DNA from 3 places in the Mesorhizobium sp. M0800 genome. Region 2 is predicted to be linked to each of the others. Evidence: riboswitches for the same ligand, from Rfam matches in the RefSeq annotation. Region 2 holds a riboswitch; each other region holds the start of a gene.
The links. Region 2 has a riboswitch for thiamine pyrophosphate ahead of thiC (phosphomethylpyrimidine synthase ThiC). Riboswitches for the same ligand answer to the same signal wherever they lie in the genome.
Positions count from the first base shown of each region.

Region 1 (10,242 bases), on a different contig from region 2:
TTGCAATCTTGGCGAAATCCGCTGACCAGACCTTCGCAGCTGCCGTATCCCCTCGATGCCAGTGTCGTAATTCGCGGACCAGCCAGTCCCGCAGCTGTTTGTCCCACTCGTGGAACATCCCTGCGGTGACACTCAACCGGGTTTGGTCGCGTATGCCGCTCAGGAGCTGGTAGAACTCAACGCCGGCGTCGCGAGCAGCCTCGTAGAAATCCCCGGAATCGTCTCAAACCGGCCTTTGCTTTGCTCCAGCACTGCGGGGCCAGATCCGGCGGCCCCCGCCGCGCTGAAATGCCTCGCTCCTGCGGCCTCACACTCGCCAGGAGGCACAAGTGCATCCCCATGCCTGACTGGCAGTGCGCTTCGCCGCAGGAAGAGTCCCGTTACTTTCCCGGCCTGGCAGGGCAGCTTGTCTCGGCGCCGCTGAATTCCGATCTGCAAAGCGGCCTCGTCCCGTCACGCCCTGTGAAAAAAGGGCAGGAGGGCTACGGCTTCCATTTCAGCGTCAGCCGCTGAACGCTTGAGCCGGCTCTACGGCTATTCGGCTGGGGTTTTCCGAAGCTTTTCTAACACAAAGAGCTTGCCCTGGCGCACGGCGTACTCGATTGATTGCGCCTTCGCCAGATGTGCCGCAATCGAGCTGGCCAGCATGCAGCCCGTCCCGCGCATCGATGCGGCAAGGCGCGGCGTGTCAAAGCGGACTGGTTCGTGATCGGGGCGCAACAGAATATCGGTTGATTGCGGTCCCGATGCATGGCCGCCCTTGATCAGCAGAGCCCGCGCGCCGGCTGCCAGCAATTCTTGGCCTTGCCACACTACGCCGTCCTCATCCACTGCCCGCTCCGAGCCAACAAGGAGTGCCAGCTCGAAGAGATTGGGGGTCACAAGGCAGCAAAGCGGCATCAGATCGCGCCTCATGGCAGCGATGGCGCCTGCTTCCAGAAGCCCCCGGCCGGAGCTCGAGGCCAGCACCGGATCGAGCACTGCCGGCACCTGCGGATTTTCGCGCAGCACGCCGGCAATGGCAACGACGATCTCAGCCGTTGCGAGCATGCCGATCTTAATTGCCGCCACCTTGTTGGCCTGCAGCGCGGCGCACATCTGATCGGCCACAAGATCGGGCTGCGAAGGATGGATTTCCATGACGGCGTCGTGCGTCTGCACCGTCAGCGCTGTGACAGCCAGGCAGGTGCGCACGCCAATGGAAGAGATCGTCTCGATATCGCGTGCAATTCCAGCCCCACCGCTGGAGTCTGATCCGCCGACCACGAGCACATGCGGTTCTCGCCTCAGCGCCATGGCTTTGTCTTTTCGATCCATTCTCGCGTGCGCGCTTCGGGATCGGCATTCAACGTGATGTCGGTGACCACCGCCGCGCTGTCCGCACCAGCCTCGAAGACACCGTCGAGCCGGTCGGGGTTGAGGCCGCCGATGGAGATCAATGGGATCGGCGCCACCCGATGCTTCCACTCGCTGATCCGCTCGAGCCCTTGCGGCGCCCATTTCATCTGCTTCAGGATGGTGGGATAGATGGGGCCGAGCGCGATATAGTCGGGCTCGGCAGCGATGGCCGTTTCCAGTTCGAGATGATCGTGCGTGCTGAGCCCGAGCTTCAATCCGGCGTACTTAATCGCCAGCAGGTCGGCCGCGGCCAAATCCTCTTGGCCGAGATGGACAAAGTCGCAGCCTTCCTCAATTGCGAGCCGCCAATAGTCGTTGACGATCAGTTGGCAACCATGGACCGCGCAGACGCCGTTCGCGCGGCGGATTTCCGTCCGCAGCGTGGCCTCGTCCCTATCCTTGATGCGCAACTGAACCATCTTAACGCCAAGCGGCACCAGCCGTTCGATCCAGGCGGCGCTGTCGAGGATCAGGTAGAAGGGATCGAGCCTCATGAAAAAACCCCCCTGCCAATTGTCGGCGTCGACGGCACGGCGACGTCGCGCGGTTCGAGCATCCCGGAGCTGAAAGCTTCACGACCGGCCTCGACCGCCTTGCCGAACGCGCGCGCCATGCCGACCGGATCGGCCGCCCTGGCGACCGCGGTGTTCAGGAGTACGGCGTCAAAGCCGAGCTCCATGACGGTTGCCGCGTGCGACGGCCGTCCGAGCCCCGCATCCACGATCAGCGGAACATCAGGGAAATGTCCGCGCATCGAGCGCAGCGCCGTGATGTTGATCGGTCCGAGAGCGGAACCGATCGGCGCGCACCACGGCATCAAGACCTTGCAGCCCGCCGCAAGCAGCCGATCGGCAACGACAAGGTCGTCGGTGGTATAGGGGAATACAGCAAAACCGTCCTCGCACAGGATGCGGGCGGCTTCGACCAGACCAAACACATCCGGCTGCAGGGTGTCGTGGTTGCCGATCACTTCGAGCTTGACCCAGTTCGTACCGAAGACTTCGCGCGCCATTTTCACGGTCGTGACCGCTTCCTTGACGGAGTGACAGCCAGCAGTGTTGGGCAGGATTCTGACGCCGAGCGAGCGGATCAGTGACCAGAATTTTTCGCCAGCCCTGCCGCCTGCCATCTCGCGGCGCAGCGAGACGGTCACCACCGAGGTTCCCGACGCCTTGACGGCCTCGGCAAGGATGGCCGGCGAAGGATATTGAGCGGTACCGAGAAGCAGGCGCGACGGAAGCTCGGTTCCATAAAGCTCTAACATGGTCTAACCGCCTTGCATGGGCGAGAGGATTTCGATCCGGTCGCCGTCGCTCAACTGGAATTCCGCCCGCTTGGCTTTGTGCACGAGGTCGCTGTTGACCGCCGTCGCCAGCCAATCGCCCTCATAGTCGAGCGCGGCAAGCAGTTCGGCCAGCGTGGCGGCGGCAACCTCATGCGCTTCGCCGTTGACCATCAGTTTCATGAGCAAGTTCCTTGGTTGCGTCTTGATTGAAAACGAGGTCGGCCGCCTGGCGCGCCATGGCAGGCGCGAGAAGAAAACCATGGCGATAGAGTCCATTGATCGCGACGGCAGTTCCAAGTGCCTCCACGCGCGGCAGATTGTCGGGAAAGGCTGGACGGATGCCGACACCTGTTTCAACGATCCCGGCCTCACCAAAAGCCGGGTGGAGGGCATAGGCGGCACCGAGCAGTTCCATCATCGAACGCGCCGTCACCGGTCCGGCGGACTGGCTTTCAACCATAGTCGCGCCGATCATGAACTGCGTGTCGGCACGCGGCACCGCATAAAGCGGAAAGCGCGGATGCAGCAGCCTGACCGGGCGCGACAGCGAGATATCACGCGTGCGCAGGATCAGCATTTCGCCGCGAACGCCGCGCAGCCTGTCATCGGCTGCTGCGATTCCAGTGCAGTCGATCTGACGATCGAAATCGGAAACAGGCTGGGCGTCGGCGCCGAAGCGAAATTCGACGCCCATGGCCGCGAGCTTGTCATGAAGTGCTACCATCGCCTGGCGCGGGTCGAGATGAGCCTCATCGGGGAAGAGCAATCCGCGCCAGAAGCGGCCGGCGAGGTCGGGTTCCAGGAGCGAAATTTCATCTTCGGCGACCCGCCGATATCCCGACGTGCGGCTGGCGAACCGGTCGAGCTCGCCAGTATCACGCAGCGCGGCCACGACCAACGTTCCGGCACGTATCACCTGACCCGGTAGCACCGCATCCCACCAGTCGGCGGCGTCGCGTCCGAGATCCAGCACCGGCTGCTCGGCGCTTTCACGCTCGCACCATGGCGCGAGCATACCACCGGCGAACCACGACGCATTGCCCTCGATGGCAGGCCTTGTCTCGGCAACGGTGGTCACCGCGCCGCGTGCGGCGAGCTCGAAGGCGGCGGTGAGGCCGGCAACACCGGCCCCTTTGACCAGCACCCTCATGATGGCGCACGCGCCTGTGGCATGGCCGGTGCGCCGGTCTCGTCCGCCGGTATGTAGAGATTGCCGCCCTCGCGGTATTTCGCCGCCATCGCCGCCATGCCCTCCTTCTGCGCCTCGGCGCGGATGTCGTGGGAGATACGCATGGAGCAGAATTTCGGCCCGCACATCGAGCAGAAATGCGCCAGCTTGTGCGCCTCCTTGGGCAAGGTCTGATCGTGGAAGGACCGCGCGGTTTCGGGATCGAGCGACAGGTTGAACTGGTCCTCCCAGCGGAACTCGAAGCGCGCGCGGGAAAGGGAATCGTCCCTGAGTTTCGCCGCCGGATGACCCTTCGCCAGATCAGCGGCGTGTGCGGCTATCTTGTAGGTGATGACGCCCGTCTTGACGTCGTTGCGATCGGGAAGGCCGAGATGTTCCTTGGGCGTGACGTAGCAGAGCATGGCGGTGCCGAACCAACCGATCATCGCCGCGCCGATGCCGGAGGTGATGTGGTCGTAGCCGGCGCGATGTCGGTCGTCAGCGGCCCAAGCGTATAGAACGGCGCCTCGCCGCAGACGGCGAGCTGCTTGTCCATGTTCTCCTTGATCTTGTGCATGGGAACATGGCCCGGCCCCTCGATCATGACCTGGCAATCCTTGGCCCAGGCGATCTTTGTCAACTCGCCGAGCGTTTCCAGTTCGGCGAATTGTGCTGCGTCATTGGCGTCGGCGATCGAGCCGGGACGAAGGCCGTCGCCCAGCGAAAAGGACACGTCATAGCCGCGGCAAATGTCGCAGATCTCGGCGAAATGTTCGTAGAGGAAGCTTTCCCGGTGATGGTGCAGGCACCATTTGGCCATGATCGAGCCACCGCGCGAGACGATGCCAGTGACCCGGTCAACGGTCAGCGGGATGTAGTGCAGCCGCACGCCCGCATGGATGGTGAAATAGTCGACGCCCTGTTCGGCCTGCTCGATCAGCGTGTCGCGGTAGACCTCCCAGGTCAGATCCTCGGCAATGCCGCCAACCTTCTCGAGCGCCTGGTAGAGCGGCACCGTGCCGATCGGCACCGGCGAGTTGCGCACGATCCAGTCGCGGATGTTGTGGATGTTTCGGCCGGTCGACAGGTCCATCACCGTATCGGCGCCCCAGCGGATCGCCCACACCATCTTTTCGACCTCTTTGGCCATGGACGAGGTGACGGCGGAGTTACCGATATTGGCGTTGATCTTGACCAGGAAATTGCGACCGATGATCATCGGCTCGCTCTCGGGATGGTTGATGTTGGCGGGAATGATTGCGCGTCCGCGCGCCACCTCCTCTCGGACGAATTCCGGCGTCACGAAATCGGGCAGCGTCGCGCCGAAAGCCTCGCCGTCACGCTCAAGCTTGCCATGCAGGATCTCACGACCAAGGTTCTCGCGGATGGCGACGAACTCCATTTCGGGCGTGATGATGCCGGCGCGCGCATAGGCAAGCTGTGTCACCGCCTTGCCGGCCCTGGCCCTGAGTGGCCGGTTGCGAATGGGAAATTCTGGCGTCAGGCGTTCGCCCGTAGCGAACCCGTTGTCCTCCGGCCGGACATGGCGCCCGTCACAGGCCTCGACATCACCGCGCGCCAAAATCCATTCGTGGCGAAGTCGGGCTAGGCCTTTTTCGATGCTGGTTTCGACAGCCGGATCGGTATAGGGGCCCGACGGATCGTAGACGGTGACGGGCGGCTCGCCGGCTGTCGGATGGACAGAGATTTCGCGCATCGGCACCCTGATCTGCGGGTGGATGGCACCGGGCTTGTGGATTTTCCGTGAGGCGGGCAGCGGTCCCGTTGAGACGGCTGGGGTGAGGGCATTCATCGTGAGGCTCCTTTGCTCATGCATTGGAGACCCAGTTCTGTGCCGGAAGGATGAAAAGACGCTTCTGTCTACCTGCCGAAACAGGACCTCGGGCGTGAACTCCCGCAAAGCGCTTGCACCGTCCCTACGCCAGTATGAACTGGATCAGGTTCAACGGGTCACTGCGCCACGAAAGCCAGCAGTATCTCAGCCCCTTGCCGGGACTCCCCTGGTGAATGCCTCAAGTTGAACGGGCCGGGGTTGTCTTGTCAAGCGCATGTTCGTCCTGCGGCGGCGGTGGGCGGCAATCAAATTGGGCCCAAATTGGGCCGACGGCCTCGCCACGGGTCGCGGAGAAGTTCCGCGGGAGATAGGGCAGGTGTGGCCAAAGCTGCATTTGCCTCATCAAACTTGATGTGACATTGACGTAGACGGAACTGCTGCGTTTCAAGGATCTTAAGCCGTCAATGCCTGATCGGAACAGAACTGGTGGGCCGCCCGAACGCCCCACAAACATCGTGCTCTCGATCACCTCCTATTGTCGCCGGAAAAGGGGTGATCGACCAATCGATCAAGTCGACCGCTCGCTGAAGGGCGCCCTCGGTTTCAGCACGGCTGGGCGAAGTGGCAATGACATGTCCAATCCAGTCTCGGAAATCCCCCTTCCTGACGATCGGTGTCTTGGGTTCAACATTCAATTTGACCTCGGCCACACCTGATATAGCAGCTGCCTGAGTGTCGCCACCAATCCAGTCCAGGGTGCCATCTTGATCAGGAAGCAGGAATCGCGCGGCCGCAGTATGCGAATGCTTTTTGCGCAGATCCCATTCCTCGCCAATTGACAAGCTTGATGTGCTCGGTGACGAGGTCGACACCGTAAGCTAACTGGACCAGTTGAGGGTCGGGCGCGCCACTAAGACGCGGATTGACTTCAATGACAACTGGACCGCGTTTCGTGCACCGGAGTTCAATGTTAGTTGGCCCCCAGCCAAGGCCGAGAGCCCGCAAACAGCTCAACGAAACATCGGCGATGCGCTCACGCTCCTGATCGGTTAGCAGGGCCGGATACGTCACCTCACGTATGACGAAATGGGGGAGGGGACCAAAGTCATTGGCGCAAATCGCAACGACCTCATTCCCCATAACATTAATGCTATAGAACGGGCCCTGTGCGAATTCTTCGACGAGTATTTTCGGTGTAGACCGCCATATGTGCTTTCCGCCCAATAGATAGGTCGTATGTTCGGCTACGTCTTCGAGGCTGCGGCACAATCGGACACCCATGCTGCCGCTGCCTAATGCCGGCTTAAGAATCACGGGCAGGCCGATCTCTGCAGCCGAGCTTTCTACCTCCGCCGCATTCGTTGCCAACCGATAAGCCGGTATTGGAACGCCGGCCTGCGCGAGGAACTCGCCATGAGCCGGGTGCGCAGCGATCGTCCGACGCTCTTGTATTTGCTGGATCCCAGCCGGCTCCGCCTCCGACTGCCTCGGTAGCTCGGTATCCTGAGCGCGTCGGCGGCATCATGCCATTATCATCCTACGAATTGCATGCTCCATCGTCCTGGACGAGACCGGTTTGGCTAGCCAAAGGACGAAGGTCTGATTACCAGATGTGATCGGCATGGGGTCGCTTCCACCAACGACGATGATGGGCACCGTCATCAGGGTGGTACGTACGGCTTCGGGCTGTCCTGGCCCGAGGAAAGTCGCTTTATCGAAAATTAGGAGGTCGGCTGCCTTCCCGCTCTCGATCCAGTCGCAAAGACTTTCGAAGGTCGCGAAGCCGACAGGCTTATAACCAAGCGCGGCGATCTTATCGTTGTAGATCTCCAACGCTGCTGGATCGGGCTCCACGACTGCAATGATTTCTCCGTTGCCAAGTGATCCATCGCATGGGCCGAAAGCGCTATCAGCTCTGACCTGCTCCTCAGCGCAGGCCGGTAAGTAGAGATCGAAGCGTGTACCTCGGCCAACAGCCGAGGTGACGTCAAGGCATCCTGCGAGCGCGCTCACATGGCGGTCCACTGCAGCAAGACCCAGTCCGGTCCCGCCGACGCGAGAGCGCGTGGTAAAAAAGGGCTCAAAGATATGCGGAAGCACCGAACTTGCGATTCCTTGGCCATCGTCGCTGATGGAGAGGAGAACGTAATCTCCCGGTTTCAAGGTGCCCTTAGCCACGGGCTTCGTTTGACAGACGTGAGCGCGAGAAACGCTAATCTCGACACGGCCCTCATTCAAGAGAGCCTCCGACGCGTTCTTGCATAGATTCATAAGGATCTGCTGTATCTCGGTCGGGCTGCCCTCGATCACCGTTTGCCACTCGTTGATCTTGAAGTTCAACTGAACATCCACACGAAGTGCAACCCGCAGCAATGGCGCGAGATCCATTACACTCTCCGAGACGTCGAAAGGCATCGCCACGCGCTTCCGATTTCGGCTTAGTGACAAAATTTGGTCAATAATCAGTTTGGCTCGGTTGCTGGCCAAGATAATTTGGCCGATGTGGCCCCGAATTCTCGAGGGGCGACGCACAAGACCTTTAGCCATCTCTGCGTAGCCGACTATTGCTCCTAGAACATTATTGAATTCATGTGTAACGCCGCTTGCGATTGTGCCGACAGCCGTCAGCCTTTCCGCATGCTCCCATCGACTCTCAAAAAGGTTACGTTCCGTGTGTACACGTTGCATTTCAAGATGGTTGCCTAAACGCACAGTAGCGCTCGCCAGAACCAGGAGGTCGTCTGTGGAGGGTGGTGAGCGATCTCCTTCAAAAACAAGGATACAAACCGCAGCCTGCTGATCGGAGGCCCTGCAACCAACAATTTGACAAACACCGGTAGTGCCTACGGCAGTCCGAACCACTTCCGACGCGGGAACGACGCGAAACACTGGCTGTTCCGGGTGTACAAGTGAGACGACTTCATTGATTAGCGTGGCGTTCCAGACGCGCATGCGCTTGTTCGCGACAAAGTACTCGGTATTCCTGCTGATACTCGGATCCACCAGAGCAAGCGCGCATTGATCCGCATTGAAAACGCATTGAATGAGTCTAAGCGCTGCTTCGGTGGAGAAGCGCCGCGAAGCCTTCGTTGCTTGACTGTCGATGAAACAAGCTTCGATCTCACTCATCGCCGCTTCAAGCTCTAACCGCCTTTCCAACCGGTTCGTCCGCACATGCAGCGTGGAGGCTCGAATGGTCGCAAACAAGCAGAGGCATATGGACACCAAGCCAAAGAAAAGTCGTGTACGCTGCGCTTGCGCGCTGGCGAAGCTGTAGGCTTTCAGATGTTCTCGCTCCAATTCGGCAGCCTTGGCGAACGTGTCGAAGGATGGGATCCGATTGACAGCGCGGTCCAACCTCAACATTGAGGACAGGATAGCGCGGCCCTCGCGGGCAACATCCTCCGTGACTTGGTCCTGGCTAGGAGGAAGTCGGCGGAGAGACTGATCGATTTGTAATGCGAGGCTGAATCCCGGTCTGGCCGAAAATTGAAGGATCAGATTGGAAAATTCAGGCCTGTTCGACACTCCCCCCCGAAGGCGATTAGCCGAGCGAGCAAAGCGTACGAGAGAGCTTTGCAGAAGCTCATTTTGCGCGGCCGAGGCCGAGATGGCAGCTTCTGTGTTTTCGAGGGACTTTTTGAGCTGTGCAACCAACCTGGAGTGCACCCCGGAGCTCTCATTGGGCGAAATCTCAACAAGGCGTTGGTAGTTTTGAAGGTTCCTTTTTAATGCTTGCCCGGTAGAAGCAACGGAACGGAAGTCCAATACCATGTCGGCGCGGGCGACGTCTCGCTGGAGCAATGCGTAGTTGATCTGAATCGTCCGCAGTTCGCTTAGGACCGCCTCGTTGATCTGGGGGTCTTGCCACTGTATCGCGACCAAGAGCGCAACCGAGGCCACTAGGGCCATTACAGAAGCTTTGTCGGTACTGAGCCATTTTTCCCAAACGAACGGCGTTTGATCCGCGGTGCGTGCCTTGCGAAGGTCCGATTTGAATTCTAGCTCCCCATCGCGTCGGTGTGCGGCCGGATGCTGCTGGAACAGGAAAGCCAAGTGTACCTCTCCCCTCAAATAGGCGGTGTAGACACCGTTGCACTCTGCCCCCATGGCCCGCTGACCTTCCATTGATTCGCGGGCGTTTCGACCTCGACGGCGAGGCGGCAGCACAAGGCGGGCAACTGATCGCAGTTTTCGGAACTGGTCTTCCGAGAGATCATCGAAGGGGCATACAAGCGCACGCCTGCAGCAGCCGAGGATGATACCGGCCGGTCAAACGCAACTGGCGAGGGCCGGATCTGCTGTTGGCTGGCAGCTAACACTGGCGGGGCGGCGGCCTCAACTCCGGCGTGCCTAGAGCCGGCTGCTGCGAAAGCGTCCGACACGCTTCCCTTGGGGGCATCCCGTCCAGCGGGCATCCTTGGATCGCTGAAAAAAGACGAGGCGGCTTGATGATCCTGCCCTCGCTGAAGCACCTCGCGAAACCCCTGTTCCAGTCGCAGAAGCTCCTCTGGACCGGTAGGCGGCTCGTCAGCTCGACCATCGAACAGCGGCCGGAGCGCCTCGGACACGTGCTGCTCAAAGCCCACTCGCCGG
Region 1 is NZ_JAMYOZ010000019.1:51,573-61,814, reverse strand. Features, by position in the region: gene NKI18_RS21275 (hypothetical protein) at 1-136, opposite strand, end outside; gene NKI18_RS21270 (hypothetical protein) at 340-513, shown strand; gene NKI18_RS21265 (hydroxymethylpyrimidine/phosphomethylpyrimidine kinase) at 535-1,296, opposite strand; gene NKI18_RS21260 (thiamine phosphate synthase) at 1,287-1,892, opposite strand; gene NKI18_RS21255 (thiazole synthase) at 1,889-2,662, opposite strand; gene thiS (sulfur carrier protein ThiS) at 2,666-2,863, opposite strand; gene thiO (glycine oxidase ThiO) at 2,832-3,833, opposite strand; partial or broken gene thiC (phosphomethylpyrimidine synthase ThiC) at 3,830-5,664, opposite strand; TPP riboswitch at 5,768-5,884, opposite strand; partial or broken gene NKI18_RS21235 (ATP-grasp domain-containing protein) at 6,108-7,050, opposite strand; gene NKI18_RS21230 (two-component system VirA-like sensor kinase) at 7,168-9,702, opposite strand.
Region 1: another riboswitch for thiamine pyrophosphate. It lies ahead of thiC (phosphomethylpyrimidine synthase ThiC); the one in region 2 lies ahead of thiC (phosphomethylpyrimidine synthase ThiC).

Region 2 (10,242 bases):
CAGCGCCTTCAGGGTGAGATTCTTCATCCCGGCCTTGATTGCGCCCTGCCAGAATTCTTCCACGCCCTTGCGGTCATCGACGCGTTTGCCGTCGGGTGGCAGCAGGGCGGCATCGTCGGTATACATTTGACCTACCGCTGCTGCGTTTCCGCTGTTGAAGGCGTCCATAAATTTTACCAACGCCGCTTCGATGTCCTCACGAGCCGACTGGGCGGCCGCAGACAATGCAGACGAAAGAAGCAGCACAGCAGCAAATGCAAATGACTGAACCAGTCTCATTTCGTCCTCCCTTGCGTGCCCGACATGCCCACCCGATGAATAGCGCCGACCCGAGGGCGCCGCAGCGTTCGATGGCCAGGCGCGGATTATATTAGACTTATCTGATATGACGGCGCAAGCGCAGCTGCGACCCTCTGAACGACCAGCGTAGCAGCTGCCGGAGAGCTTCAAAGCGGCGGCTACCGCCTCACTGCCCTCCTCGTCTCGACGAAAGAGTTCGTTCGAATGATGCTTTTCCGTGGCTTTGCTCGCAAGTTTTCGTCAGCCAGCACAGGGCCTCCTCTTACGCTCGCTGGTCGTCAAGGCCCAGCGGCCACTAGCTGGCAGTCCTCCCGCAGCCAAGCCGCTGGGCCCCTCGACGTGGGGAACGAGCATTGGAGACGATGTCGCGCTTTCCTTTACAGCCCGAAGGCGGGTGACAGATGACCGCGTCAGCCTCTCCACCCCGAGCTACGATTTCACGCATTCGATCAGGCACAGCTCTCTCGGGCTTGCGCGCCAAGCATGAGTTAGCTCCCGAATGAGCAGGTGCCGCCCAGTTCAGCTTCGGCCCTTGCGCGCGCAAAGTATTGGGCGAGATCGATCGGCAGTCCAGTCGGCAAATTGGGGCAGCGATGGCGAGAATGAATGCCAGGAACTTCCCTTCGGTGCCGCTTCGTCGATCTGTTTGCCAAAAAGACGCGCGCGCTGCGTGCCGCCCCATACCGCAGAGAACTCACTTCAGGTCACACACACACACACGACGCCACCGAGATCCTGCATCACTTTTCTACTCCGACGCCGCCACGTCGCCAAGATCAGTCGCGAGCGTGATCGCGGCTATCAAATCGGGATCGCGCGCCGGAGCGCTCTATGAGTGAGCCCCGAACGGCGCGCTGCTCCTCGAGCAATCCGGCTCGACGTAAGGCGGGCCATCCGTGCCGGCCTGGTGACTAAGAGACGGGCGAATGGCGGTTCCTGGACTCACCTTTTGTCTGAAGTCGCTTCCTTGAGCCGGTGGCGGAGTTCTTGCTTGATCGACTTCAGCACCGTTTTAGAATCGGTTTTCGGAAAATTTGTCTGGTGGCATCAATTTTCATGGGATAGGATCATTTTTCATAAGTTTTGGCGGAACTAAACCAAAATTCGATGGAAGGATTCGCTTTTCATGCCTGCGATCCAACAGCACCAATTTTCAGGTCCTGTTACCGTTTTTCAGGAAATCCGCCTTCCTGAAACGGCGACCCCGGCCGGGTACAGCGCCCTGATCGGAGCCTACAGGCTCGCCGTGCCCTTGCCCCGTAGGTTGTTCGCCACTGGCGAGCATCATCGCATTACCGAACGGGATGGCTGGCGGATCATGACCCCCCGCCATGCCCCAAATCCTACCCTCGAAGGCCACCTGACCTTTGCGCTCAAGTACGAGGGACTGGACCTTGCCGTCCTCAAGCGGCTGTTCCAAGTGACCGGTCCCGCGCCGATCGAGGCGCTGGTCCGTGAAAGCCCGACCGGCAGTTATGCCCGCCGCATCTGGTTTTTATATGAATGGCTGAGGGGCGCGCGTATCGATCTGCCGGACGCGGAGGCCGGACGATACATTCCGGTTGTCGATCCCGAGCTGCAGTGGCCGGGACCCGACAAGACCGCTTCGCGCTACCGCGTAAGGGACAATCTCCCCGGCACGCGTGAGTTCTGCCCTCTGGTGTTCCGCACCAAGATTCTCGAAAAATTCATCGGCCTTGAACTACCGCGGCGCGCGGAGGCAATCGTAGCGGACGTGCCGCGCGACCTCCTTGCTCGGACCGCCGCCTTTCTTTTGCTCAAAGACTCGCGATCAAGCTATGCGATCGAGGGCGAGCACCCGCCGCAAGATCGCATCCAGCGCTGGGGCCGCGCCATCGGCGAAGCCGGCCGCTGGCCGATCGATCGCGATGAGCTGCTGCGTCTGCAAAGAATTGTACTTGGCGACGCCCGTTTCGTAAGACTTGGCTTCCGAAAAGAAGGAGGTTTCGTCGGTGAGCATGACCGAGACAACGGCACGCCCTTGCCCGATCACATCAGCGCTCGGCCCGAGGACCTGCCGCGGCTAATCGATGGAATGGCGGCGTTCGATCAGGGCCCCGCGCAAAACCTTGATGCAGTCGTAGCCGCCGCAATCCTCGCCTTCGGCTTTGTCTACATTCACCCGTTCGAGGACGGAAACGGCCGCATTCACCGCTACCTAATCCACCACGTCCTTGCCATGCGCGGCTTCAATCCGCCGGGAGTGGTCTTTCCCGTCTCGGCCGCGATCCTGGACCAGATCAACGAGTACAGGGGCGTGCTCGAGAGCTATTCGCAGCGCCTTCTGCCGTTGATGGAATGGGAACCGGCGCCGCAATTCAACGTCCGGGTGCTGAATGACACCGGTGATTTCTACCGGTTCTTCGATGCAACCCCGCACGCCGAATTCCTCTATGCCTGCGTTCAGCGGACGATCGAACGGGACCTTCCCGAGGAAACCGCATTTCTGCAGCGCTACGATCAGTTCCGGCAGCAGGTGGACGCCTTTATCGACATGCCCGAGCGGTTGACCGATCTGCTCTTCCGTTTTCTTCACCAGAATGATGGACATCTATCGAACCGCGCGCGCGAAAAGGAATTCGCCGCGCTGACCAGTGACGAGGCAGGAAGAATCGAGGCGATCTACGCGCAAACCTTTGGTGCCCATTGAAGGTGTGATCATCAGGATCGATTTTTAGTCCGACGGTTTGCGATTCCCTTGTCCCTGCCTTCATCTCCGACGCTTGACTTGTCGCCGAGACATGCACGATTTTTTCCGCACGGTCTGACCGGCCGCCGATCAGCCGCGGCCAGAACGCGCTTGACAAACCGGAGCCGTCCCGTCCAACCTCACGCATTCACCAGGGGAGTCCCGGCAAGGGGCTGAGATACTGCTGGCATTCGCGGCGCAGTGACCCGTTGAACCTGATCCAGTTCATACTGGCGTAGGGACGGTGCAAGCGCTTTGCGGGAGTTTACGCCCGAGGTCCTGTTTCGGCAGGTCGCTAGAAGCGTCTTTTCATCCTTCCGGCACAGAACTGGGTCTCCAATGCAACGAGCAAAGGAGCCTCAAGATGAATGCCCTCACCCCCGCCGTCTCGACGGGACCGCTGCCTGCCTCACGCAAAATCCACAAATCCGGTACCATCCACCCGCAGCTCAGGGTGGCGATGCGCGAAATCTCCGTCCATCCGACAGCCGGCGAGCCGCCCGTCACCGTCTACGATCCGTCAGGCCCCTATACCGACCCGACTGTCGAAACCAGCATCGAAAACGGCCTTGCCCGGCTTCGCCACGAATGGATTACGGCGCGGGGCGATGTCGAAGCCTATGACGGCCGCCACGTGCGGCCGGAAGACAACGGATTCGCCGCAGGCGAGCGCCTGACGCCGGAGTTTCCAGTCCGTAACCGGCCGCTGAGGGCCAAGTCAGGCAAGGCGGTGACTCAGCTTACCTATGCGCGCGCCGGCATCATCACGCCAGAAATGGAATTCGTGGCCATCCGCGAGAACCTCGGCCGCGAGATCCTGCGCGGCAAGCTTGAGCGCGACGGCGAAGCCTTCGGCGCGGCGATCCCCGACTTCGTCACGCCGGAATTCGTGCGCGAGGAGGTGGCGCGCGGCCGCGCGATCATTCCCGCCAACATCAATCATCCCGAGAGCGAGCCGATGATCATCGGCCGCAATTTCCTGGTGAAGATCAACGCCAATATCGGCAATTCGGCGGTCACCTCCTCGATGGCTGAGGAAGTCGAAAAAATGGTCTGGGCGATCCGCTGGGGCGCCGACACGGTGATGGACCTATCGACCGGCCGCAACATCCACAACATCCGCGAATGGATCGTGCGCAATGCGCCGGTGCCGATCGGCACGGTGCCGCTCTATCAGGCGCTTGAGAAGGTCGGCGGCATCGCCGAGGATCTTACCTGGGAGGTCTACCGCGACACGCTGGTCGAGCAGGCCGAACAGGGTGTCGACTATTTCACCATCCATGCCGGCGTGCGGCTGCACTACATCCCGCTGACCGTCGACCGGGTCACTGGCATCGTCTCGCGCGGCGGCTCGATCATGGCCAAATGGTGCCTGCACCATCACCGGGAAAGCTTCCTTTACGAGCATTTCGCCGAAATCTGCGACATCTGCCGCGCCTATGATGTGTCCTTCTCGCTCGGTGACGGCCTTCGTCCCGGCTCGATTGCCGATGCCAACGACGCCGCGCAATTCGCCGAGCTGGAAACGCTCGGCGAGCTGACCAAGATCGCCTGGGCGAAAGATTGCCAGGTGATGATCGAGGGGCCCGGCCACGTGCCGATGCACAAGATCAAGCAGAACATGGACAAGCAGCTCGCGGTCTGCGGCGAAGCGCCGTTCTATACGCTTGGACCGCTCACCACCGACATCGCGCCGGGTTACGATCACATCACCTCCGGCATCGGTGCTGCCATGATCGGCTGGTTCGGCACCGCCATGCTCTGCTACGTCACGCCGAAGGAACATCTCGGGCTTCCCGATCGCAACGACGTCAAGACCGGCGTGATCACCTACAAGATCGCGGCGCATGCCGCCGACCTGGCGAAGGGTCACCCGGCGGCGAAGATCCGCGACGACGCGCTGTCGCGGGCCAGATTCGAGTTCCGCTGGGAGGACCAGTTCAACCTGTCGCTCGATCCCGAAACAGCGCGGTCCTTCCACGATCAGACCTTGCCCAAGGAGGCGCACAAGCTGGCGCATTTCTGCTCGATGTGCGGACCGAAATTCTGTTCCATGCGCATTTCCCACGACATTCGTGCCGAGGCGCAGAAGGAGGGCATGGCGGCGATGGCGGCGAAATACCGCGAGGGTGGTGATCTCTACATGCCAACTGGCGAGACCGGCGTGCCACTCAAGCCAGAGGCGCCGGAACCGTCATGAGGGTGCTGGTCAAAGGGGCCGGCGTTGCTGGCCTCACCGCAGCTTTCGAGCTCGCCACGCGCGGCGCGGCTGTGACCGTTGCCGAGACAAGGCACAGCCTTGGCGGCAATGCGTCATGGTTCGCCGGTGGCATGCTGGCGCCCTGGTGCGAGCGTGAAAGCGCCGAGCAGTCCGTGCTCGATCTCGGACGCAACGCCGCAGACTGGTGGGATGCGGCGACGCCTGACCAGGTGACACGGGCAGGAACACTGGTCGTGGCCGCGCCGCGCGATTCGGGCGAGCTCGACCGGTTCGCCCGCCGCACGTCGGGCCATCGGTGGGTCGATGAAGATGAAATCGCGTTGCTGGAGCCCGACCTCGCCGGCCGCTTCCGTCGTGGATTGCTCTTCCCCGACGAAGCCCATCTCGACCCGCGCCAGGCGATGGCGGCACTGCATGACAGACTAGCAGCGATGGGCATCGAATTCCGCTTCGGCGCCGACGCCCGGCTTGGCTCCGGTTTCGGTCGTCAGATCGACTGCACGGGCATGGCCGCCATAGACGACCGACTGCGCGGCGTTCGCGGCGAGATGCTGATCCTGCGCACGCCCGATGTCTCGCTCTCGCGCCCGGTCCGACTGCTGCATCCGCGCTTTCCGCTCTACGTAGTGCCGCGCACTGACCACCAGTTCATGGCCGGCGCGACGATGATCGAGAGCCAGTCCGCTGGACGGGTCACGGCGCGTTCCATGATGGAGCTTTTGGGCGCGACCTATACCCTCCATCCGGCCTTTGGCGAGGCCGAGATCGTTGAAACCGGTGTCGGCGTCCGTCCAGCCTTTCCCGACAATCTGCCGCGTGTCGAAGCACGCGAAAGCACCGTGGCGATCAACGGGCTTTATCGCCATGGCTTTCTTCTCGCGCCCGCCATGGCGCGCCAGGCGGCCGAACTCGTCTTCAGTCACCACAAACCCTTGGAGCCCGCCGATGAAACTGATCGTCAACGGCCAAGCGCTTGAGATTGACGCCTCAACGCTGGCCGAACTACTTGCCGCGCTCGACTATGAAGGCGATTGGCTGGCGACGGCCGTCAACAGCGACCTCGTGCACAAAGCCAACCGGGCGGAGTTCCAGTTGAGCGAGGGCGACCGGATCGAAATCCTCTCACCGATGCAGGGAGGCTAGCATGTTCGAGCTTCTCGGGACGACGCTTCCCTCTCGGCTGTTTCTCGGCACGGCTCAATATCCATCGCCGGCCATCCTTGCCGATGCGGTCCAGGCATCGGGCACGTCGGTGGTGACCGTGTCCCTGCGGCGTGAAATGGCCGGCGGCAGGGACGGCGAAAAGTTCTGGTCGTTGATCCGCTCGCTTGGCACAAGAATCCTGCCCAACACGGCCGGCTGCCACTCCGTCAAGGAAGCGATCACGACGGCGAGAATGGCGCGCGAGGTGTTCGGGACGACCTGGATCAAGCTCGAGGTGATCGGCAACCACGACACTCTGCAGCCGGATGTGTTCGGACTGGTCGAAGCCGCCCGCATCCTGTGCGAGGATGGGTTTTCGGTATTCCCCTATACCACCGACGACCTTGTTGTCGCCGAGCGGCTGCTGGAGGCGGGCTGCAAGGTCTTGATGCCGTGGTGCGCACTGATCGGTTCCGCCCTCGGACCGATCAACATAACTGCGCTGCGCTTGATGCGCGGACATCTCCCTGGCGTCCCGCTGATTGTGGACGCTGGCCTCGGGCGGCCGTCGCATGCGGCGACCGTCATGGAACTCGGCTTTGACGCCGTGCTCCTGAACACGGCGGTCGCCAGGGCAGCCGAGCCAGTCGGCATGGCGCGCGCATTCGGCAAGGCAGTCGATGCCGGCCGTGAAGCCTTCCTTTCAGGAATGCTCGAACCGCGCGACGTCGCCGTGCCATCGACACCGACGATCGGCAGGGCGGTTTTTTCATGAAGCTCGATCCCTTCTACCTGATCGTCGACAGCGCCGCCTGGATCGAAAGGTTGGCGCCGCTCGGCGTCAAGCTGGTTCAGCTTCGTATAAAAACCATGGATGAAGCCGGGTTGCGCACGGAGATCCGCAAGTCGAAGGCCTTGTGTGCTCAACATAAAAGCCAGCTCATCGTCAACGATCATTGGCGCCTGGCAATCGAGGAAGGCTGCGACTTCGTGCATCTCGGCCAGGAAGATCTGCAAACCGCCGACCTCTCTAGGATCCGGTCAGCCGGTGTCAGGCTCGGGTTGAGCACGCATGATCATGTCGAGCTGGAAACGGCCATGTTTGCCGACCCCGACTATGTTGCGCTCGGTCCGATCTATCCCACCATCTTGAAGAAGATGAAGTGGGCGCCGCAAGGGCTAGAGCGGATCAGCGAATGGAACCGGCGAGTGGCGCCGATCCCATTGGTCGCTATCGGCGGCCTCAACTCCGACCGCCTCGACTGCGTCTTTGAGGCCGGCGCCAACTGCGCGGCAGTGGTCACGGACATCAAGTTGAGCTCCGATCCCGAAGCGCGCACGCGAGAATGGATCGAAAAGACAGACCGATGGCGATGAGACGAGCAGCGCATGTGCTTGTGGTTGGCGGATCAGATTCCAGCGGGGGTGCCGGAATAGCACGCGATATCGAGACGATCGCTTCCATTGGCGTGCGCACCTGTCTCGCTGTCACCGCGCTCACAGTGCAAACGCACGACGCCGTACTGGAAATCCTTCATTCGCCACCAAGCCTGGTGGCTGATCAGATGCGCGCCGCGCTGCAGGCCAACGAAGTGGCGGCAATCAAGATCGGCATGCTCGGAACAGCCGAGACCATCGCTGCGGTTGCCGCCGTACTGCGCGAAAATCGACAGGTGCCGGCAGTACTCGATCCAGTGCTGGCCTCCACCTCAGGCCGGGCGCTCTTAGAGGCAGCCGCTATCGCTGTCATGAAGCGCGATCTGATGCCGCTTTGCCGTCTGGTCACGCCCAACCTTCCCGAACTGGCGCACCTTATTGGCTCCGAACTGGCAGTGGATGAGGACGGTGCGCTCCGACAAGGACAAAGACTGTTGGCCGCCGGCCCTCAGGCCCTGCTGATCAAGGGTGGGCATGCCTCGGGACTCCGATCGACCGATATTCTATTACGCTCCGATCATGAACCCATCCACGTCGATACACCGCGCCTTGCCACATCAATGCGCGGAACAGGTTGCATGCTGGCCAGCGCGATTGCGGCGCATCTGGCGAAGGCGAAGCCGCTTGAAGACTGCGTGCGCGAAAGCAAGCGGCTTGTCTTCGCCACGTTTCAGAGGAATGGAGCAGAATGAACCCGGCTATGCGGTACAAGCAGCTTTGGCCGCTAGTATGCTGGATCCTGAGCGTCTTGCTCGCTGGCGCAAACTCTTAGACGAAAATCGCAACAACACGGGGTTCGAACCGGACCTCGTGGCAGCAATTCGGCCGCGGTCGCGGCGATCATTCATGAAGGAGGAGAGCTGGTCCTCTTGTTTCGAGGGGATCGGCAGCTCGTAGTTCGCAGTTTCGTTCAGTCCGGGGAGCCACCTCAGATCAAAACTGCGAACGCCCCTTACACGCGGTTCCACTCCAGTGCCGCCTTCCTCCGTCGCGAGCGTCTGTAAGAGTTTGATCTTGGAGCCAGTGATCCGTATTTCGGCATCTCCCATTTCAAGCCACTGCACTAGCGCCTGCAGATAGTGACGGCTGAGCCCACCATCCGTTCGAATCTTCTTCCGCGCCTCAATGCCAAAGCGGTGAAGCAACTCAGGCATGATCCTGGTTTCCCCACTTTCCCTGCGCCCTTCAGCACGCTCGGCGTCGGCACGTGCAGCGTCTCGGGCTCGCTTCAGTTCACTGACGGGCCCTTTGAGATTAGAATCATCCAAATCGGCGAGGCCATTTCATCGCTTCGTACAATCGCGTTAGCTTGGCCTCAGCGTCCGCCGCCTGCCTCTTCAGCTCGATGACTCGGCCTTTTTGCCGCTCTGCTTGCCCGTCGCGACGCCTAATCAAGCCCGACAGCAGCTCCATGCGGCACTCGTTGACAAGCCTGCCGTGATATGAACAGGATTATACAGGCTCACTGAACAGGTACCATATGAAGCGGCGCTCGGTTCAACTGTCTCCCGGCACGGGCAAACCCGAACAGATCGCCACCGTTCTCGAACATGAAATCCGCTCCGGTGTTCTCGGCTTCGGCGACCGGCTGCAAAGCGAGAACAAGCTCGTCCAGCGTTTCTCCGTCAGCCGCAACACCGTCCGCAAAGGCCTCGAGGAACTGTCCAACCGCGGGCTGATCACCACCAAAGTCGGCATCGGCTCTTTCGTCACCTTCGATGGCAAGCCCGTTGATGACTCCATCGGTTGGTCGCGGGCGCTCGCCAACGCCGGCGCCAACGCCGAGACGCGGACGCTGCGGCTCGAGGTGATCGAGGACCCCGGTCTTGCCGCACTGCTTGGTATAGAAAACCCGTTTTTCATCGCTGTCGACCGGGTGCGCACCAATGCCAGCGACGGCCACGCCATCTCCATCGAGCGCAGCCGCCTGCCATTATCGCCGGAACTGGAGGATGTGCCGTTGCGCGGCCTGCGCGAAGGCTCGCTGCACCAGACGCTGCGCGGCGCCGGCCTCATTCCTGACCATGGCGAGGAATGGGTCGGCATCGAAATGCTCAACGCCGAGGACTCTGCGATCCTCGGCTGCCCGCAAGGCACGCCGTTCCTGCGCGGTCGCCGGTTGACCCGCGCCGCCGATGACCGGCCGATCGAATATGTGACCAGCCTGCTCAACCCGGCGCATTTTGCGCTGCATATGAGGTTCTGAGTGATGCCGGACGACATCGGGAACATGACCGACCGGGCCATGGGGGCGCTTGTCGGCGGGGCACTGGGAGATGCGCTGGGCATGCCGACGCAGCTTTTGTCGCCGGCCCGGATTGCCGAACTCTACGGCCATGTAGAGGGCTTCATTGCTCCTTTCGCCGACCATCCGGTGTCGAAGGGGCTCCCCGCTGGAACGATCACCGACGACACCGAACAGGCGCTTCTG
Region 2 is NZ_JAMYOZ010000012.1:25,163-35,404, reverse strand. Features, by position in the region: gene NKI18_RS16400 (YybH family protein) at 1-279, opposite strand, end outside; gene NKI18_RS16395 (Fic family protein) at 1,427-2,971, shown strand; TPP riboswitch at 3,154-3,270, shown strand; gene thiC (phosphomethylpyrimidine synthase ThiC) at 3,375-5,210, shown strand; gene thiO (glycine oxidase ThiO) at 5,207-6,208, shown strand; gene thiS (sulfur carrier protein ThiS) at 6,177-6,374, shown strand; gene NKI18_RS16375 (thiazole synthase) at 6,376-7,149, shown strand; gene NKI18_RS16370 (thiamine phosphate synthase) at 7,146-7,751, shown strand; gene NKI18_RS16365 (hydroxymethylpyrimidine/phosphomethylpyrimidine kinase) at 7,742-8,503, shown strand; partial or broken gene NKI18_RS16360 (ribosome small subunit-dependent GTPase A) at 8,499-8,641, shown strand; gene NKI18_RS16355 (GntR family transcriptional regulator) at 9,292-10,017, shown strand; gene NKI18_RS16350 (ADP-ribosylglycohydrolase family protein) at 10,021-10,242, shown strand, end outside.

Region 3 (10,242 bases), on a different contig from region 2:
TCCAGCCGCGAGATCGAGGCCGACACCGCCTCGATCTTCTTGGGTAAGGTTTCCAGCGCGAATTTCTGCTTGAACGACAGTTTCTTGGCCGGGCCCTTCGGTGCGGCCGCTTCACTCCTGCTTGCCGCCGTCGCGTCGCCCGTCTCGGCCTTTGGTCGCGCCTTGCGGTCGTCCAGCCTGGTGCCGCCGCGCTGCGCCAGCATGTCGGAATAGCCGCCGGCATATTCGATCCAGCGGCCGTCGCCATCCGGCGCGATGATGCTGGTCACGGTGCGGTCGAGGAAATCGCGATCGTGGCTGACCAGGATCACCGTGCCGGCAAAACCGGCGACCAGTTCCTGCAGCAGCTCCAGCGTCTCCATGTCGAGGTCGTTGGTCGGCTCGTCGAGCACAAGCAGGTTTGCCGGCCGCGCCAAAACGCGTGCGAGAATCAGCCGTGCCCGCTCGCCGCCCGAAAGCTCGCGCACCGGCGTGCGCGCCTGTTCCGGCTTGAACAGGAAGTCTTTCATGTAAGAGACGACGTGGCGCTGCTCGCCATTGATGACGAGGTTCTCGCCGCGCCCGTCGGTGAGATACTGCGCCAATGTCTCCTGCGGGTCGACGGCTTCGCGCTTCTGGTCGAGCGTGGCGATCTCCAGATTTGTGCCGAGCCGCACCGTGCCCGCGTCCGGCTTCATTTCGCCGGTCAGCATCTTCAACAGCGTCGTCTTGCCGGCGCCGTTCGGCCCGACCAGACCGACGCGATCGCCGCGCTGGATGCGGGTCGAGAATCCCTTGACCACGGTCAGATCGCCAAAGCTCTTCTCGATGTTCTTGGCTTCGATCACCAGCTTGCCGGATTCGGCGGCGTCGCTGGCTGTCATCGTCGCCGCACCCTCGGCGCCGCGATGACCACGAAAGCGCTGGCGCATGGTCTGCAACTCACCGAGCCGGCGCATGTTGCGCTTGCGCCTTGCTGTCACGCCAAAGCGCAGCCAGTGCTCCTCGCGCACGATCTGGCGACCGAGCTTGTGCTGCTCGCGCTCTTCCTCCTCCAGCACCGTGTCGCGCCATTCCTCGAAATAGCCAAAGCCCTTGTCGAGACGGCGGGTCTGGCCGCGGTCGAGCCAGATTGTGGCGCGTGACACGCGCTCGAGAAAACGGCGGTCATGCGAGATGACGACCAGTGCCGAGGAGGTGCGGGCAAGCTCCTCCTCCAGCCATTCGATGACCGAAAGGTCAAGATGATTGGTCGGCTCATCGAGGAGGAGAATGTCGGGCTCCGGCGCCATGACGCGGGCGAGGGCGGCGCGCCGCGCCTCGCCGCCGGAGAGGTCGTTCGGCCGTTCCTCGCCGGTCAGGCCGAGATGCTCCATCAGATAGGTGGCGCGGTAGGGATCGTCGGCCGGCCCGAGCCCCGCCTCGACATAGGCGCGGACAGTCGCAAAGCCGTCCATGTCGGGCATTTGCGGCAAGTAGCGCACGGTCGCCGAAGGCTGGCGGAAGACTTCGCCGTCCTGCGGTTCGATCAGCCCGGCGGCGATCTTGAGGAGCGTCGACTTGCCAGAGCCGTTGCGGCCGACCAGGGCGATCTTGTCGCCAACTGAGGCTGTCAGGGCGGCACCGTCTAGCAGCGGCGTGCCGCCAAAGGTCAGCTTTATCCCGTCGAGATTGAGAAGCGGCGGCGCCATGTCAGCTTTCTGGGCTCAGCTTTCCGGAAGAGGGTAGGGATGCGCGAGCAGCAGCGCGCGGCCGCTGGCCAGCGCGATTTCCAACCGGCCCCTGACCTCGTTGGAAATGGTCAGCGACGAGCCGAACGCAACCTCGACATGATCGAGCGGCCATTTGGCACCGGTGACGCTCAGGCCGGCGAGATCGGAGAAGCCGAGCACCGAAAACAGCGTGCCGTCGGCATAGTCGAAGTCAGTCTTTCCCGGCAGCAAGGGAATGCCTTCCTGTGCGCCGCTGGTCAAAAGCACTTCCGTCCCGCCTTCCGCCAGCCGGACGCTTAGCGCCAGATGCAGGAAGATGTGGTCGGTACGTTTGCCGCCGAAGGCGCCTGCGAGCACAAGGCTGGTCGCACCACGTTCGAGTGCGGCGGCGATAGCGAGTTCACCGTCGGTCTTGTCTTTTTCGGCGGGAAACACCTGCCGTGGCACGGCGGCCAGATCCTCCGGCAACTCGGCAGGCACCGAATCGAAATCGCCGACCCAGAGTTCCGGCCTCAGGCCCAGCATGCGGGCATGGCCGATGCCGGCATCGGCGGCGATGACGCGCGAGCCTTCGACCTGGCGGTCGAGCAGCGGCGTGCGGATGAGATCGCCGCCAAGCAGGATGGTGAATGTGCTCATATCTCGTGGCCCTTACCAGCCCTGCCCCGGAAACGGAAGATGAAACGGCAGACGAAACGGAAGGCTGGGCTTTGGATGCCCGGCAAACTTCCGCTTGCGCAGCACTTCGGCCGGGCCTATGTGTCGCAACGCTCTAACGGGGTGCCGGACGCGATTTTCGCGGACCGGCTGAGAGGCAAGACTGCCAACCCGCTGAACCTGATCCGGTTTGTACCGGCGGAGGGATTAGACGTTTCGGACAGCCCGACGCCTCAATTCCTTTCAACGCGAACGAAGGAGGCGCCGATGCGCAGTTTTTTCCACTCTCTTGTCTCAATTGTCCTGCTTGCGGCATCCGCGCTCGCCCTGCCAGGGCAGGCATCGGCACAGGATAGACTGACGGTCTATACCTATGAAAGCTTCACCGCCGATTGGGGTCCGGGACCGGCGGTGAAGAAGGCCTTCGAGGCAGAATGCAGTTGCGTCGTCGAATTCGTCTCGGTCGCCGACGGCGTGGCGCTGCTCAACCGTGTGAAGCTGGAAGGCGCCGCGACCAAGGCCGATATCGTACTTGGCCTCGATACCAACTTAACCGCCGACGCCAAGGCAACCGGCCTGTTTTCGCCGCACGGCGCCGTGTCGGGCGTCAGTGTGCCGGGCGGCTGGAGCGACGATATTTTCGTGCCGTTCGACTATGGCTATTTCGCCGTCGTCTACGATACCGAAAAACTGAAGAGCCCGCCGAAGAGCCTCAGGGAATTGGTCGAGGGCGATGCCGGAGAGAAGATCGTCATCCAGGATCCGCGCACCTCGACGCCGGGCCTTGGCCTGCTGCTGTGGGTCAAGTCGGTCTATGGCGACAAGGCGCCGGAAGCCTGGGCCAAACTCAAGGCGAAGGTGCTGACGGTAACGCCGGGCTGGAGCGAGGCCTACGGCCTGTTCACCAAGGGCGAGGCGCCGATGGTGCTGTCCTACACCACCTCGCCGGCCTACCACATGGTCGCCGAAAACACCAAGCGCTACCAGGCGGCGTCCTTCGAGGAGGGCGAATATCTGCAGATCGAGGTTGCGGGGATCACCACCAAGGGTGCGAAGAACCCGCTGGCAGAAAAGTTCATTGCCTTCATGACCGGACCGAAATTCCAGGATGTCATTCCCGAAACCAACTGGATGTTCCCGGCCGGCAAAACCGACAAGCCGCTCAACCCGGCGTTCGACAAGCTGGTCAAGCCGACCAAGACCCTGCTGTTCAGCCCGGAAGACGTCGCGGCCAACCGCAAGGCCTGGGTCGATGAGTGGCTTGCGGCGATGAGCAGGTAGGGCTCAAGCCTCGTCGGATGTTTGCGCCAAGCCACCCCCCTCTGGCCTGCCGGCCATCTCCCCCTCAAGGGGGGAGATCGGCAGCTTTGTCGCCTCTCCTCGTCCTGCCACTTGTGAGATTGGCGAAGGCGGCTGAGTGCGCAATCTCCCCCCTTGAGGGGGAGATGGCCGGCAGGCCAGAGAGGGGTGGGCTCGGCCATTGTCAGGTATTTCCTTCGATCAACACCTGTCGTAGTGTCGGGTAGCACGACATGCGTACGCGTCATCCGGCCGATCCCCGCGTCACTGCCGGCATCGTCGCGCTCGCCGCCATCGCGCTGCTGATCGGCGGTGCATTCGCCGGGCTCGTCGTCGAAGCCACACGCGACCTGTCCGGCGCCGCCGCCGCTTTCGATTCCTATCTCTTGCGCGTCGTCCGTTTCACGCTCTGGCAGGCTCTGCTGTCGACCCTGCTCTCCGTTGCACCGGCGCTGTTCATCGCGCGCGCCCTGTCGCGGCATCCGCGTTTTTTCGGGCGAGGCTTCATCCTCCAGCTTTTCGCCGTGCCGCTGGCGCTGCCGGCCATTGTTGCCGCACTCGGTGTCCTAGCGCTCTATGGCCGCGCCGGCTATTTTGCCGGCACGCTGGGCTCGCTAGGCGGCCAGAGCTGGCCCGGCATCTATGGCCTGTCGGGCATACTCGTTGCCCATGTCTTCTTCAACCTGCCGCTGGCGACGCGGCTGTTCCTGGAGGCGTTGCAGACCGTGCCGGCCGACCAATGGCGGCTGGCGAGCCAGCTTGGCATGGGTGCTGCGCCGGCCTTCCGGCTGATCGAATGGCCGCCGCTGCGTGCGGCCTTGCCGGGCGTTGCCGGGCTCGTTTTCATGCTGTGCATCACCTCCTTCACCATCGTGCTTACGCTCGGCGGCGGACCCAGCGCGACGACGCTGGAGGTTGCCATCTACCAGGCGCTGCGTTTCGACTTCGACCCGGCGCGGGCTGTGACGCTGACCCTGCTGCAGATTGCCCTGACCTTCGTCGTCGTGCTGGCCTTGACGCGGCTCGGCGCCAATATGGTCGGGGATGCCAATCTGCCGGTGGCGCCGCGCCGGTATTTTTCAGCCGGTGCGGCCGAGACCGTGCTGAACGCATTGGCGATCGGGCTGGCACTGCTGTTTGTCGCCGGGCCGATGGCGGCCACGTTGGCAGCCGGGCTTGGCGCCGATCTCGGCCGCCTGGCCGGCGAGAGCGCGGTGCGGCAAGCGACGGCGACCAGTGCCGTGCTCTCCCTCCTATCGGCGCTGCTCTCTGTGGCGTTGTCGCTGTCGCTGGTCATGGCGCGCCGGGCGCTGGCGCTCACCCGGCGGCAGGGCCGGCGGACACTGCTCGAACATCTGGCGGACACCGGTGCGGGGTTCGTCCTGGTGGTGCCGCCCATCGTCATCGGTGCCGGCTGGTTCCTGCTCCTGCGCACCGTCGGCGATGTCTTTGCGCTCGCCCCTGTCATGGTCGTTGCGGTCAATGCGGTGATGGCGATGCCGTTCGCCATCCGCGCCATCCGCCCTGCCTATGATGCGGCGAGCGAACGCCACGAACGGCTCTGCGCACAGCTTGGCATCTCGGGCTGGAACCGGTTGCGGCAGGTCGACTGGCCGTCGCTGCGGCGGCCGCTCGCCACCGGCTTCGCTTTCGCCATGGCACTGTCGCTCGGTGATCTCGGCGTCATTGCGCTATTCGGCAGCGATTCCGTGCAGACCTTGCCCTATCTGCTGCTGGCGCGCATGGGCAGTTACCGCACCGAGGATGCGGCCGGGCTGGCGCTGCTGCTCGGCCTTGTCTGCCTGGCGCTGGTGCTGACCGCGGACTGGCTGGGAAGGAGGGAGAAATCATGATGCCGATCAGCCCGGAACGGTCCATTTCGGTGGAAAAAGGCGCAGCCGTGCGGCTCGATAATGTCTCGTTCAGCTATGGTGAAACGCCGCTTATATTCGATGTCGATTTCCCGGCGTCGGAAATCACCGCGATCATGGGGCCGAGCGGTTCGGGAAAGTCGACGCTGCTCAATCTGGTGGCCGGCTTCGAGACGCCGCGGTCGGGCCGCGTGCTGATCGGCGGCGCCGACCTCAGCACTGCGCCGCCATCAGCGCGGCCGGTATCGATGGTGTTCCAGGAAAACAACCTGTTTGCCCATCTTTCCCTCGAGCAGAATGTCGGGCTCGGCCGCTCGCCTTCGCTCAGGCTGAGCGAGGCTGACCGCGCCGCAATCGCCGCAGCGCTGAAGCGCGTCGGCCTTGCCGGCAAGGAAAGCCGGCTGCCGCGCGAACTCTCCGGCGGCGAGCGGCAGCGCGTCGCGCTCGCCCGGGTCCTGGTGCGCGACCGGCCGGTGTTGTTGCTCGACGAGCCGTTCGCTTCGCTCGGACCGGCACTGCGCGACGACATGCTCGACCTGGTGGCCGACGTCCATTCGGAGCAGCGCATGACGGTGCTATTCGTCACGCACCAGCCGGACGATGCGCGCCGTATCGGCCAAAACATGGTTTTCCTGGATGGTGGCACGGTTGCCGCGACAGGCACCGCGGCCGTTTTTTTCGTCGGGGCTGGACCGGAGGCATTCCGACGCTATATCGGCTCGGGTCCGTTTGCGGCTGGATCACGAGATGTTGCCCGGAAGCGGACATAATTTATGGTCAAACCGGCGGAAGGCGAAGCGGCGCTTGCTTGCCATGGTCGAGGTAGTGTGGCTAGGTCCGCCAGGAGCTGGTCCGGCTTAGACCGTGATTTGCCCTTGCTGCCTCGTATCTGTCGGACGCACGAAGGACGCCGTAGCACTTGATTTTGCGCGTGATGCTTTCCGGAAATCGCGCCCGATTTTCGCCGTCACGTGCCAGGACTTGAAAGGAAGCCGATCTGCCGACCGGCATCGACAATCGGAGGGTGAAACCGCTGGCGCGCTTTCTGGCGCTGGCCGGTCTCGCCGTGGCGCTGGCAAGCTGCCAGATGTTCACGCCTCCCGACGTGCAGGAATCAGGCTTTCAGCCCTCAGACAAGCCGATCACGGTCGACAATGTCGCCGCCAACGGCAAGCTCGCTCAACTGGCGAAGGCGCAGCACCCGCGCATCCTCGCTACCTATGGCGGCGAGTATTCCGACCCCAAGCTCGAGCGCATGGTGGCCAAGATCGTCGGCAGACTGACCGTGGTGTCGGCCAACCCAACCCAGACCTACCGCATCACCATCCTCAACTCGCCCAACGTCAATGCCTTCGCGCTGCCGGGCGGTTATCTCTACATCACCCGCGGCCTGCTTGCGTTGGCCAACGATTCGGCCGAGCTTGCCGCCGTCATTGCGCATGAGATGGGCCACGTTACGGCCAACCACGGCCTGCAGCGCCAGCAGTTGGAAGCCGAGGAGGGGTTGGCGACCAAGGTCGTTTCGGATGTGCTCGGCGACAACCCGACGGCCAAGGCGGCGTTGATCCGCGGCAAGCTGAGGCTGGCCCAGTTCTCGCGCAATCAGGAGCTGGAGGCGGACGCCATCGGCATCAAATCGATCGGCGAAGCCGGTTTCGATCCCTACGCCGCCGGCCACTTCCTGCAGTCGATGTCGGCCTATACCGATTTTCGCTCGATCAGCGGCGCCACTGACGCCAGCCTCGACTTCCTGGCGACGCACCCCAACACGCCGCAGCGTATCGACCTCGCGCAGCGCCACGCCCGCCAGTTCGGCGCGCCCGGTGTCGGGTCGCGCGACCGCGATTCATTTCTTGCCGGCGTAGACGGGCTGCTTTACGGCGACACGCCGGAGGAAGGCTATGTGCGCGGCGAAACCTTCCTGCATCCTGGCCTCGGCGTGTCGTTCTCGGTGCCCAACGGCTTCGTCATCGACAATTCGGCGGCGGCGGTGACGGCGACCGGCCCGGGCGACATGGCGATCCGCTTCGACGGCGTTTCGATCGACAAGAACCGCTCGCTGACCGACTACATCCGCAGCGGCTGGGTTGCCGGCCTCGACGACAGCAGCGTGCGCCAGGAGACGATCAACGGCAACGAAGCGGCAACCGCGCATGCCGGCGCCGACGGCTGGCAATTCGATATTGCGGTGATCCGCGCCGGCGGCCAGGTCTACCGCTTGCTGACCGCGGCACCTTCGGCCAGCACCTCGCTGAGCACGGTGGCGCGCTCGGTCAGCGGCTCGTTCCGCATCCTGAGTGCTGCCGAGAAGGCGGCGTTGAAGCCGCTGCGTATCCGCATCGTCACGGTGCAGCCCGGCCAGACAATGGGCTCGCTGGCCGCACAGATGGTCGGCGTCGACCGCAAGCTGGATTTGTTCAGGGTGCTCAACGCGCTGTCGCCGGGTGCCGCGGTTTCGGCCGGCGACAAGGTCAAGATCGTCACCGACAAATAGCAGCCGACGCGATTCAGGCTGCGAGAAATTCCGGGTTCTGCTTCACCAGCGCCGCCTTGAGCTTTTCCATGGCGCGCGCCTCGATCTGCCGGACACGTTCCTTGGAGATGCCGAGTGTCTCGCCAAGCGCTTCGAGCGTCGCGCCCTCGTCGCTCAGCCGGCGCTCCTCGATAATCCTGAGCTCGCGCGCATTGAGAGCGCCGAGTGCCGTCTTCAGCCACACCGAGCGGCGTTCGACGTCGATCGTATCGCCGACGACCTCATCGGGCAGCGGGTCATCCGAAACCAGGAACTCCATCCGCTCGGTTGCGCCCGCATCGTCGGCTAGCGGCGTGTTGAGCGAGCTGTCCGGCGCCGAAAGGCGGGAATCCATCATCGCCACATCGGCCTCCGATACCCCGAGAGCCGCCGACACTTCGCGGTAGAGCGTGGCATTCGACATCTGCTCGGCGCCGTTTGCCAGGCGGGCGCGCAGACGCCGCAGGTTGAAGAACAGCGCCTTTTGCGCCGAGCTGGTGCCGCCGCGCACGATCGACCAGTTGCGCAGGATATAGTCCTGCATCGAGGCGCGAATCCACCAAGTCGCGTAAGTCGAGAACCGCACCTCGCGCTCGGGCTCGAAACGGGCCGCTGCCTCCAGCAGCCCGACATGGCCTTCCTGGATCAGGTCGCCCAGGGGAAGGCCGTAGTGGCGAAACCGCGACGCCATGGAAATGACCAACCGCATATGCGCGACGGTGATGCGGTGCAGCGCGTGCTGGTCATTGTTTTCCTTCCAGCGCAGCGCCAGGAGATGCTCTTCGTCACGTTCCAGATAAGGGGCTTTCATCGCCGCGCGAACCATGGTCCGTCCTGCACTGTCTTCCATCATGCCGCGCTCCTGCTCCAGGCGTTGCGGTGCGATCGAATCGTGAGTTGGCGCCGATGGTTGAAATGGCGGCGCCGCGCCCTACAACAGCGAAGAACGTGCCATGCGGGGGAATGTTCCCCCGGACTGTCATGTCGATTGCGCTGTTCCAGGCGATTCGCCACCGGCCTTGGCTCAGCCGGATGGCGCCCGGAGATGCTGGTTGAGGATTGGATTTCAAGGGCGCGAGATTTTTGAAATTTAGTTTCTTATTCTGGCATCGCGCATCTGTCATTTTCCGGCACTCGCAATGACGCCGGACATCGGCCAAGGACGGGATCACAGAAAAATGAAATGGCTCAAATCGCTCATCATCGCCGGAACGCTGCAGGTTCTGGCCATCGCCGCCGGCCACGCCGGCGCCAATCTCGACCAGATCAAGCAGTCCGGCGTCTTCAAGGTCGGCACGGAAGGAACCTATGCGCCCTTCACCTATCATGATGCTTCCGGCGCGCTGGTCGGCTTCGACGTCGAGATCGCGCGGGCCATCGCCGAGCGCCTCGGCGTCAAAGCCCAGTTCCTCGAAGGCAAATGGGACGGGCTGATCGCCGGTCTCGATGCCAACCGCTACGATGCCGTCATCAACGAGGTCGGCATCACCGAGGCGCGCAAGGCCAAATATGACTTTTCGGATCCTTACATCGCCTCCAAGGCGGTGCTGATCGTGCGCGGCGACAACACCGACATCAAGGGTTTCGCCGATCTCAAGGGCAAGAAGGCGGCGCAGTCGTTGACCTCGAATTTCGGCAAGCTGGCTGAAACCAACGGCGCCGAGCTCGTCGGCACCGACGGCTTCGACCAGTCGATCCAGCTGCTTCTTACGGGCCGCGCCGACGCCACCATCAACGACAGCCTGTCCTTCCTCGACTTCAAGAAGCACAAGCCCGACGCCAATGTGAAGATTGCCGCGCAGGAAGAAAACGCCGACTATTCCGGCGTCATCGTGCGCAAGGGCGATCCGGAACTGGTGGCCGCCATCAATAAGGCGCTGGCCGACATCAAGGCCGACGGCACCTACCAGAAAATCGCCGACACCTATTTTGGCCAGGACGTTTCGAAGTAAAACGGCTTTCTCGTGTGGGCCGAATGCCGGCCCGCGTCGTTCGTATCGCGGCGAGCTGTCTTTCGACGGCCCGCCGCTTTCGCGTGATATGAGCGACGGCAATCTGGCAAGGAGGAGCCTTCGTGCCGCATTGGCTGCAATTGATGCTGGAATCCCTGCCTACGCTGCTGTGGGCTGCACTGATCTTCACCGTGCCGTTGACGCTGCTGTCGTTTGCATTCGGTCTTGTCCTAGGTCTGGTTGTGGCGCTTGTCCGGCTG
Region 3 is NZ_JAMYOZ010000008.1:192,978-203,219, forward strand. Features, by position in the region: gene NKI18_RS13465 (ABC-F family ATP-binding cassette domain-containing protein) at 1-1,670, opposite strand, end outside; gene NKI18_RS13470 (thiamine diphosphokinase) at 1,686-2,330, opposite strand; TPP riboswitch at 2,458-2,572, shown strand; gene thiB (thiamine ABC transporter substrate binding subunit) at 2,616-3,629, shown strand; gene thiP (thiamine/thiamine pyrophosphate ABC transporter permease) at 3,881-5,500, shown strand; gene thiQ (thiamine ABC transporter ATP-binding protein) at 5,497-6,288, shown strand; gene NKI18_RS13490 (M48 family metalloprotease) at 6,543-8,012, shown strand; gene NKI18_RS13495 (RNA polymerase factor sigma-32) at 8,026-8,883, opposite strand; gene NKI18_RS13500 (amino acid ABC transporter substrate-binding protein) at 9,209-9,982, shown strand; gene NKI18_RS13505 (ABC transporter permease subunit) at 10,105-10,242, shown strand, end outside.
Region 3: another riboswitch for thiamine pyrophosphate. It lies ahead of thiB (thiamine ABC transporter substrate binding subunit); the one in region 2 lies ahead of thiC (phosphomethylpyrimidine synthase ThiC).